2 regions of the Thermosyntropha tengcongensis genome follow, and region 2 is predicted to be linked to the other one. Evidence: riboswitches for the same ligand, from Rfam matches in the RefSeq annotation. Region 2 holds a riboswitch; the other holds the start of a gene.
The links. Region 2 has a riboswitch for thiamine pyrophosphate ahead of ACZ42E_RS03040 (thiamine-binding protein). Riboswitches for the same ligand answer to the same signal wherever they lie in the genome.

Region 1 (4,213 bases), 1.1 Mb from region 2:
CATCACCTGCACCCCTTTTTCCCGGGCCCTCTTCACCAGCTCTCCCAGGATAACCATCTCCTCTATCTGGGCCGGGTCATTGGCATCCGCCAGGGACCCTGGCCGCAAACCATCCCCCAGGCTCAAGGTAGTGTCATAGCGCAGGCACAGTTCCAGAAGATAATCAAAGTTTTCATAAAAAGGGTTTTCCCGGCCGTGTTTTCTCATCCAGGCTGCGGTTATCGCCCCTCCCCGGCTCACTATCCCCATAAGTCGGGGGTTTTTATCAAGAACGGCCAGGGAAGACCTGGTTATGCCGCAGTGGACGGTTATAAAATCTATGCCGTCCTGGATGTGTTTTTCCACAGCCTTAAACATATCTTCTTCGGTCATAGCCAGGATATCTCCCTTTTTCTCTTCCGCTTCCGCAGCAGCCTGATAAACAGGCACACTGCCTACCGGCACCTCAGAAACCCTTACAAACTCCTGCCTTATCCTGTCGCGCTCCCTGCCGGTGCTAAGGTCCATAACCGTATCAGCCCCAATTTTTAAAGCCGCCTTAAGCTTTCTGATTTCCTTTTCCAGGCTGGATGCCTGCTTGGATACCCCCAGATTGGCATTTACCTTTACCGTAAGGCCTCTGCCTATGCCGCAGGCTTTTAATCCCTGATGCCTTATATTAAAAGGTATAACTATGTAACCTTCCTCCACCCCTTTTCTAACCTCTTCAGGGGACAGGCCTTCTTTAGCCGCCACCTCCAGCATCTGGGGAGTAACCTCTCCGCGCTTCGCCTTTATAAGCTGGGTCATAAACTCACCTTCTTTACATATTCTAAAGCCAGCCCTGCTGCCTTGCGTCCTGATAAGAGCATGCCCCCGAAAATAGGCCCCATACGGGGGGTATTAAAAAGGGAACTTACACTCATGCCGGCTGCTATAAGCCCCTCTGCTATGAAACCCGTATATTCTACCACCATTTCTTCTCCTTTTTCCGCCCACATGGAAGAAGTCCTAACCCTATCTTCCCTGTCTTCCGGGAGCTTTTCAGCGGATTTGGCCAGGTAAATTCTGGCTACACTCGCATCATGCCCGGTAGCGTCGATAACTGCCTTAGCCCCCAGAGAAAGGGGATCCACATGCATACCAAGCTTTACCGCAGCAGTCCAGTTTACGACTACCCCGCAGACGCGCTTTTCCCTCACCATAACATCTTCTGCCGTTATGCCATTTAAAATCTTGGCTCCTTCCCTATCCGCAGCCAGGATAAGCTGAGCTACCGCCCGGTAGGAAGGCACCACCAAATAGCCGTCCTGGTTTATCCGGTGCACAATCCCTATTTCATCCAGAATTTCAGCTGCTTCTTTCTGGAAAACTATCTGGTTAAAGAACATGCCGCCTCCCCACATGCCGCCGCCGGGAGATAAGCGGCTTTCCAGGACTGCTGTCTTAAGCCCGCTTTTAGCGGCATAAAAAGCAGCCGTAAGCCCTGCCGGTCCCCCTCCCACGATTATAAGATCACACTCCAGATTTTCTTTCAGCACTGAATAATACTCATCAATAATAGAAGCAGTTATTTTTATATCATTTATGAGCATTTTCTTTCCTCCCCTTTATATTTTCCCCTGGATACCAGGCAGGCGAAGGGGGAATTACGCTTCTTCACCTTTTCATCCCCCCTTTCCAGATAAAAAAACCTGACGTTTGCCCAAAAAGGCATGCGTCAGGTATAAAAACCCCTCACTGCGCTCCCTCCGCTGGTATTACCCAGTTCAGGTTCAAAGGGTATAATCTCAGCCTTTAACGGCACCCCTGCGCATACCTGGTATGCAGTTTTTTTAAACTATATAGAAAAAATTCCTTAACGGCAAGTGTCTTTACAAAAAATTTACTTTTCCAAATAAACGCTTTTGTAAAAATCATGCTTTCTATCTGCTGCCACTATTCTGCATATGCGGTTTACTCCAGTCATGGTTATACAATAAATGCATTGTTAAAAAAGCATTGATGCACAACTATCAAATATTTTATTATAAAAATTAATTCTTCTGCCCCTGGCAGCCAGGAATTTATCCCCTGTGCCAGGGGTAAAATTTTTTAATAAAGCTTAAAAACTGCTATTCAGGGAACTGCATGAATGATGATTTATTTAAAATACTTTTCAAATATATTCTGCAAAGCTTCCTCACATTCCTTATAAAAAGCAGCATATTTATCCACAAGTTCTGCCGCTTCCGGGGTAAGGGCAGAACCCCCTCCTTTTTTCCCTCCGCTCTGGCTTATGATAAGCGGGAAACCCAGCCTTTTTTCCAGGCTTTTTATAAGGTTGTAAGCCTGGCTGTAGGACATATGCATACTGCTGGCAGCTTTGGATAAGGAACCGGTTTCCCTAACCCCCTTTAAAAGCTCATAAGGCCCCGGTCCAAATACCTTGCCTTCTTTATCCAGCCATATTTTAAATTTCAGATTATACATGCCTACCTCCACTAACCCTTATCTCACCCATTATATATGTAAAACATCCTCCCCCATTTAGCCCTGTCATTTTCCATTCTGATGCTGGTAAAAAAATTCTATTCCTATTTTCTCCCTCCCGTCAAGCCCGCACTTGATAAATAAATACCTGCTTTATGCCTGCTTTTTACATAATATTGCAAAATCAAATTGACATATCTCTATTACAAATGTAATAATTTAATTACATAATGTAATAAAATTTGCATTTTACATCAAGGGGGAGAAGGATTTATGTTTGATTTTTTGATGACACCTGAACAGCTAAAATTGCGGGATGAGGTAAGAGAATTTGTAAAATCGATTCCCCGGGAATATATCCTGGATATGGACGCTGACAGGATAAAATACCCTAAAGATTTCATCCGGGAATGTGGAAAAAGGAACCTCATCGGCATAAGAGTCCCCAAAGAATACGGCGGCAGAGGCTTAAAATGGGTAGATGACGTGATGGTAGCCGAAGAAATATGCGTACCTGGCTATATTTTCGGCTGCACCTGGGGAGTTACCGGGGATGTAGTAACAGAAGCCATCGTACACTTCGGCACCGAAGAACAGAAAAAAAGGTTCCTGCCTCCTATCTGCAAAGGGGAAAAATTTGCTGCTGAATGTTTAACTGAACCGCGCGGGGGCTCTGATTTCTTCGGGGCAACTACGGTAGCCAGACGCGACGGAGACGACTTTATCCTGAATGGGCAAAAAAGATTTATTGTTGGCGGTGAAGGCGCCGACTATTTTCTGGTTTATGCCAAAACCGACCTTGATGCCCCTCCCCATAAAGGCATGACCTGTTTTATGGTGGAAAGGGAAATGGGAGTTAAGACCGAATACCTCTACGGGTTGATGGGATGCCGCGGCGGGGGAACTGCCAGGGTAGTCTTTGAAGATGTCCGGGTTCCCAAAGAAAATGTGATTGGAGAAGTTAACGGAGCTGCCCCCATATTTTATCAGATGATGGTTCCAGAAAGGCTGGGAACGGCTGCCATGACTATCGGAGCAGCCAGGCCGGCAGTAGAAATAGCGACTGATTATACTACCAAACGCAAAGCATTCGGCACCCAGATTAAAAACTTCCAGGCAGTAAGCTTTAAAGTGGCTGATGCCGTCCTCAAGCTGGACACCTGCCGCAGTGTGATATACACCACCGCTATTGCCGCTGATGATCCAAAGGTAAAAGCTTCCCGGGTAAGAAGGCTGGTATCCCAGTCCAAAAAATTTGTTACCGAACAATGCTGGGATGCTGTAAACCTGGCCATGCAGGTAATGGGCGGCATAGCCTATACCGATGTTTACCCGATTGAAAAAATCGTGCGCGACCTGAGGCTTTCCATGATATGGGTAGGCACCAATGAAATCATGACCCTTATAAGCCAGCATGAATGGTACAAAGAAAGAGCAGAAGAAATCAAAAACACCAATAAGCGCGACAGTGAAGCTGATGCCCTCAATGCCTTTGCCGAAGGGGAAAAGATTTACGAATAATTCCGCAAGCAGTAAACTTTTAAGGGGGAAGGGGTAAATGAATAAAAATAAAGTTAAAGATTTATATAAAAGCAAGCTTATGACTGCTGAAGAAGCGGTAAAGCTTATTCCGCAAAATTCCTTTATCGCAACCCCTTTAACTAACGGCCAGCCACCAAAGCTGATAAATGCCATGGCTCACTGCATGGCATCAGGTGAACTTAGAGGATGTGAGTTTTTAGGGTGCTTGAGCGTAAGATTT
Region 2 (4,213 bases):
TTTATAACCGCGGGAAGTTGCCCGCATAAACTTTTTTACCAGTTCCGGGTGGTTTTTAATTTTATCCTCACTGGTTATAATGACCGGAGTATAGAAATCAAGCGCTTCATGTTCATCGCGCAGTTTTATGAAATTAAGAGGGATATTCTTTAGCTCGGCTTCTATTCCTGTCCATCCGTAGTATATCCAGGCAAAATCAATGTCTTTTTCTATGCTGGTAAAAAAGTCGGCTGAGCCTATATTTATCATGTTAACTTTGCTGAAATCTGCCCCATATTTATCCATCAGGGCTTTTATCATGGCACTTTCCATGGGAGAGCCCCAGCCCCCATAAGTTTTGTTTTCAAAGTCTCTGGGGGTTTTGATGTTTCTGTCTGCTGGCGACGCAAAGCCGGAAGTATTATGCTGTATAACAGCTGCCAGCGCTACTACCGGGATATTTTGGGAACGGGCATAGGTTACTTCTTCCTGATAGCTTATGCCGAAATCCCCCTTATTTGCGGCTATAAGCTGGGCAGTCCCTCCTTCGCCCGGATTTACTATTTTTACATCTAGTCCTTCCTCTGCATAAAATCCTTTTTCTTTGGCTACATAAAGGCCGGTATGATTGGTGTTGGGAAACCAGTCCAGTATGACGGTAACCTGGGTAAGGTCATTTTCTTCTGCTTTTTTTCCGCAGCCGGGCAGCAGACTGACTATCAGAAGAAAAATTAAAAACATTGCGGTTTTGGAGCGCATTTTATCCCTCCTCTAGATCTAGAATATTTCTTCTATCTGAGTCCAGGGGAGCAGTATATATTCCATAAAGTCGATTATTTTTACCAGGAGAAAGCTTAAAAAGCAGATAATAACTACAGCAGCCAGCACTTCATCGATAGCAAAGCTTTTCTGCTTCAAGGTCATAAAATACCCTAATCCTTTCTGGGCTCCCAGCCATTCCCCGATTACGGCTGCCATTACGCTGTAAGTAGCGGCGATTCGCAAGCCGGAAAAGAAAGCGGGAAGGGCTGAAGGGAACTTTACCATGCGGAAAATGGCGAAATCGCTTGCCCCCATGGAGCGGAAAAGGTTTATCTGATCCGGGTCTACCGAGCTTATGCCTTCCATGAAATTGATGGTGATAGGGAAAAAGCATACCAGCACTACTATTATTATTTTGGGCGTTATTCCCCAGCCAAACCATATGGTAAAAAGGACTGCCAGGACTATAAGAGGGATAGTCTGGGATATGATAAGCAGGGGATATACGGCACGGTTTAAAAATTTACTGTGATTGAGTATGATGCCTATCACTAATGCCAGCAGTATGGAGATTAAAAAACCGCTCAAGGCTTCTCCCAGCGTGGCTGCCGTATGCATGAGGAGAAGTTCCTTTTCTTTTGCGAGTGCATTTATGACAGCCAGCGGTCCAGGAAGGATCCAGGGTTTAATATCGCATAATCTTACGGCTGTTTCCCAGAAAAAAAGCAGCAGGGCAATAGTTATCAATGGAGCCAGCCTATGGGCGGTATTTGCTGATTTTTTCATCAATAGTCACTCCGTCTGGCTTATAGTCGATAGTTATTACTGATACTACCCGGGGAACCCCGTTTTCTATACATACCTGGTTGGCTTTTTTGACCAGTTCCAGCAGGGTGTCGAGATCCCCTTCCACAGTAGTCTCGGAAGGGCCGACTACATAATTTAAACCTGAGTTTATTATGAGCTGTATTACCTTGTCTACCATTTCATATATGCGGCTTTCTTCGACTACCGGCAGAATTTTAAGGCTTAAATGGGCTTCTGCCATTTTAGACAACCTCCTTTTGAAAATAAGTAAGCTGCTTATACCAGCTAAAAAGGGTAATAAGCAGCCTGTATAGCCATTTTCCCTACGCTGGCATTACCCAGATCAGGTTCCAGGGTCAGGGCTCCATTTCACCCACTCTCAGCCGGAAAGGTCCAGCTCCCCTTATTATTAAGTTTGGGGATAATTGTATCTCTTATTAAAAATAAAGTCAATAAAAATTTGCGCGGTATTGTAAGGCTGTATATTTATATGCTAAACTTAATTTATCTCTTATTTGATTAATCTGCTGAGAGGAGAGTAGGTAAGATGAGTAGAGAAGAGCTCACCAAGATTATCCTGCCTGAGGAGAAGCTCCCCAAGTTCTGGTACAATGTACAGGCTGACATGCCCAATCCTTTAGCTCCCGGGTTAAATCCAAAGACTTTAAAGCCTCTTGCTCCTGCTGATTTGGAACCTATTTTTGCCCGCGAGCTTATAATGCAGGAGGTTTCTACGGAAAGATATATTGAAATTCCGGAAGAGGTAAGGGAACACTATAAGAAATACCGTCCTTCCCCTTTATACAGGGCAAGGGGTTTGGAAAAAGCGCTGGATACTCCTGCCCGCATTTATTACAAATATGAAGGGGTAAGCCCGGTAGGGAGCCATAAGCTTAATTCTGCTTTAGCTCAGGTTTATTACAATAAAAAGCAGGGCATTAAAAGGATAACTACCGAAACGGGAGCTGGCCAGTGGGGAACTGCTCTGGCTCTGGCCTGCAGGCTTTTCGGGCTGGAAGCCATGATATATATGGTAAAGGTAAGCTATTATCAGAAACCTTATCGCCGCTCTATTATGGAACTTTATGGCGGCAGGTGCGTACCGAGCCCAAGTGAACTTACCCAGAGCGGAAGGGATGTACTGGCTAAAAATCCTGACAGCCCTGGTACTCTGGCTATTGCTATAAGTGAAGCGGTAGAAGAAGCTTTAAAGAGGGATGACACCAACTATTCCCTGGGCAGTGTATTGAATCATGTATGTTTGCACCAGACGGTAATAGGGCAGGAAGTCAAAATGCAGCTCGAAATGGTAGATGAATATCCTGATGTAGTTATAGGCTGCTGCGGTGGGGGAAGCAATTTTGCCGGCATTGCGTTTCCTTTTATACCTGACAAACTGGCAGGCAAAAAAGTGCGGCTGGTAGCGGTAGAACCGGCTGCCTGTCCTACCTTAACCAAAGGCGTTTTTGCCTATGATTATGGTGATTCAGCTGGACTGGTACCGGTTACCAAGATGTATACCCTGGGCCATAATTTTACTCCTTCCGGCATTCACGCAGGAGGGTTAAGGTATCATGGAGAATCACCGCTGGTAAGCCAGCTTTATCATGACGGCCTTTTGGAAGCGGTAGCTGTAAAACAGAATCCTACTTTTGAAGCAGCCCTCCTTTTTGCCCAGCATGAGGGTATTGTGCCGGCTCCTGAATCTGCCCACGCAGTGAGGGTAGCGATTGATGAAGCTTTAAAGGCTAAAGAAGAAGGGGTTTCTAAGTGTATTGTATTTAATTTGAGCGGACATGGTTATCTGGATTTGTATTCCTATGATATGTACCTTTCCGGAGAAACCGAAGATATAGAATTTTCGGATGAAGAGCTGAGGGAGAGCCTTAAAGATCTGCCGCAAGTACCGGAAGAGTACAGGTAATATAAAAAGGGCAGCAGCCTTTACAGAGGGTGCTGCCCTTTTTGTTATCCAGCAACGATTTCGGTTATAAAGTGAGCAGGAATCAGTTCAAAACCGTCTTCCAGGTGGGGGGTAAATTCTGCCCTTGCTATTTTATGCGGTTCGCAAACTACATAGAGCGGCTTTTTGCTTTTAAAGGCTGTTTCTGCTGTGATGAAGGATGGATAGCCGTTTATCACCCTTTTATCAGCAAGGACGGTATCAGCTCCCAGCAAGACATAGTCAGCTTCAGGCAGGAAGGAAGGAATATTCTCATCAGGGATTATGTGTATGTTTAAAGGCACCCCTAGTTTCTCTGCCAATATTTCCCCGTAGGCATAAGAACTGCCAGGAGGAGAGGAGCGGGCGATTATTATGTCGAATTTTTTGCCTTCCCTGTATGCGGCTTTGATAGTTTCTGCTATCGTAGAGCTGTAGCTGCAGGTGGCCACGATAGATTTGTCCTTTATGAGCCTGGAACCTTTTTGTATAGTTTGTTTTTGTTTAATCATTGCCTGGCAGATGATATTGTCTGCTATGCAGGCAGCTTTTTTTCTCAGATCTGAAAAAGAAAGGGCAATATTTTCTTTCTGGTTTAACTCTTCTATATAATCAGAAACCAGATTATGGATGGAAACCATGCTGGGGCGGATGTTTTTAAGTTCTTCAGCCAGGCTGTTCATAGATTGGAGAAAAGAAATCCTGTCGGCAGCATCTATATCC

Region 1: another riboswitch for thiamine pyrophosphate. It lies ahead of ACZ42E_RS08455 (sulfide-dependent adenosine diphosphate thiazole synthase); the one in region 2 lies ahead of ACZ42E_RS03040 (thiamine-binding protein).

Annotation. Positions count from the first base shown of each region.
Region 1 is NZ_AP042437.1:1,759,684-1,763,896, forward strand. It holds gene thiC (phosphomethylpyrimidine synthase ThiC) at 1-789, opposite strand, end outside; gene ACZ42E_RS08455 (sulfide-dependent adenosine diphosphate thiazole synthase) at 786-1,574, opposite strand; TPP riboswitch at 1,709-1,800, opposite strand; gene ACZ42E_RS08460 (winged helix-turn-helix domain-containing protein) at 2,122-2,451, opposite strand; gene ACZ42E_RS08465 (acyl-CoA dehydrogenase family protein) at 2,725-3,972, shown strand; gene ACZ42E_RS08470 (acetyl-CoA hydrolase/transferase family protein) at 4,010-4,213, shown strand, end outside.
Region 2 is NZ_AP042437.1:626,027-630,239, forward strand. It holds gene ACZ42E_RS03030 (ABC transporter substrate-binding protein) at 1-720, opposite strand, end outside; gene ACZ42E_RS03035 (ABC transporter permease) at 757-1,527, opposite strand; gene ACZ42E_RS03040 (thiamine-binding protein) at 1,499-1,789, opposite strand; TPP riboswitch at 1,852-1,962, opposite strand; gene ACZ42E_RS03045 (TrpB-like pyridoxal phosphate-dependent enzyme) at 2,096-3,472, shown strand; gene ACZ42E_RS03050 (eIF2B alpha/beta/delta subunit family protein) at 3,517-4,213, opposite strand, start outside.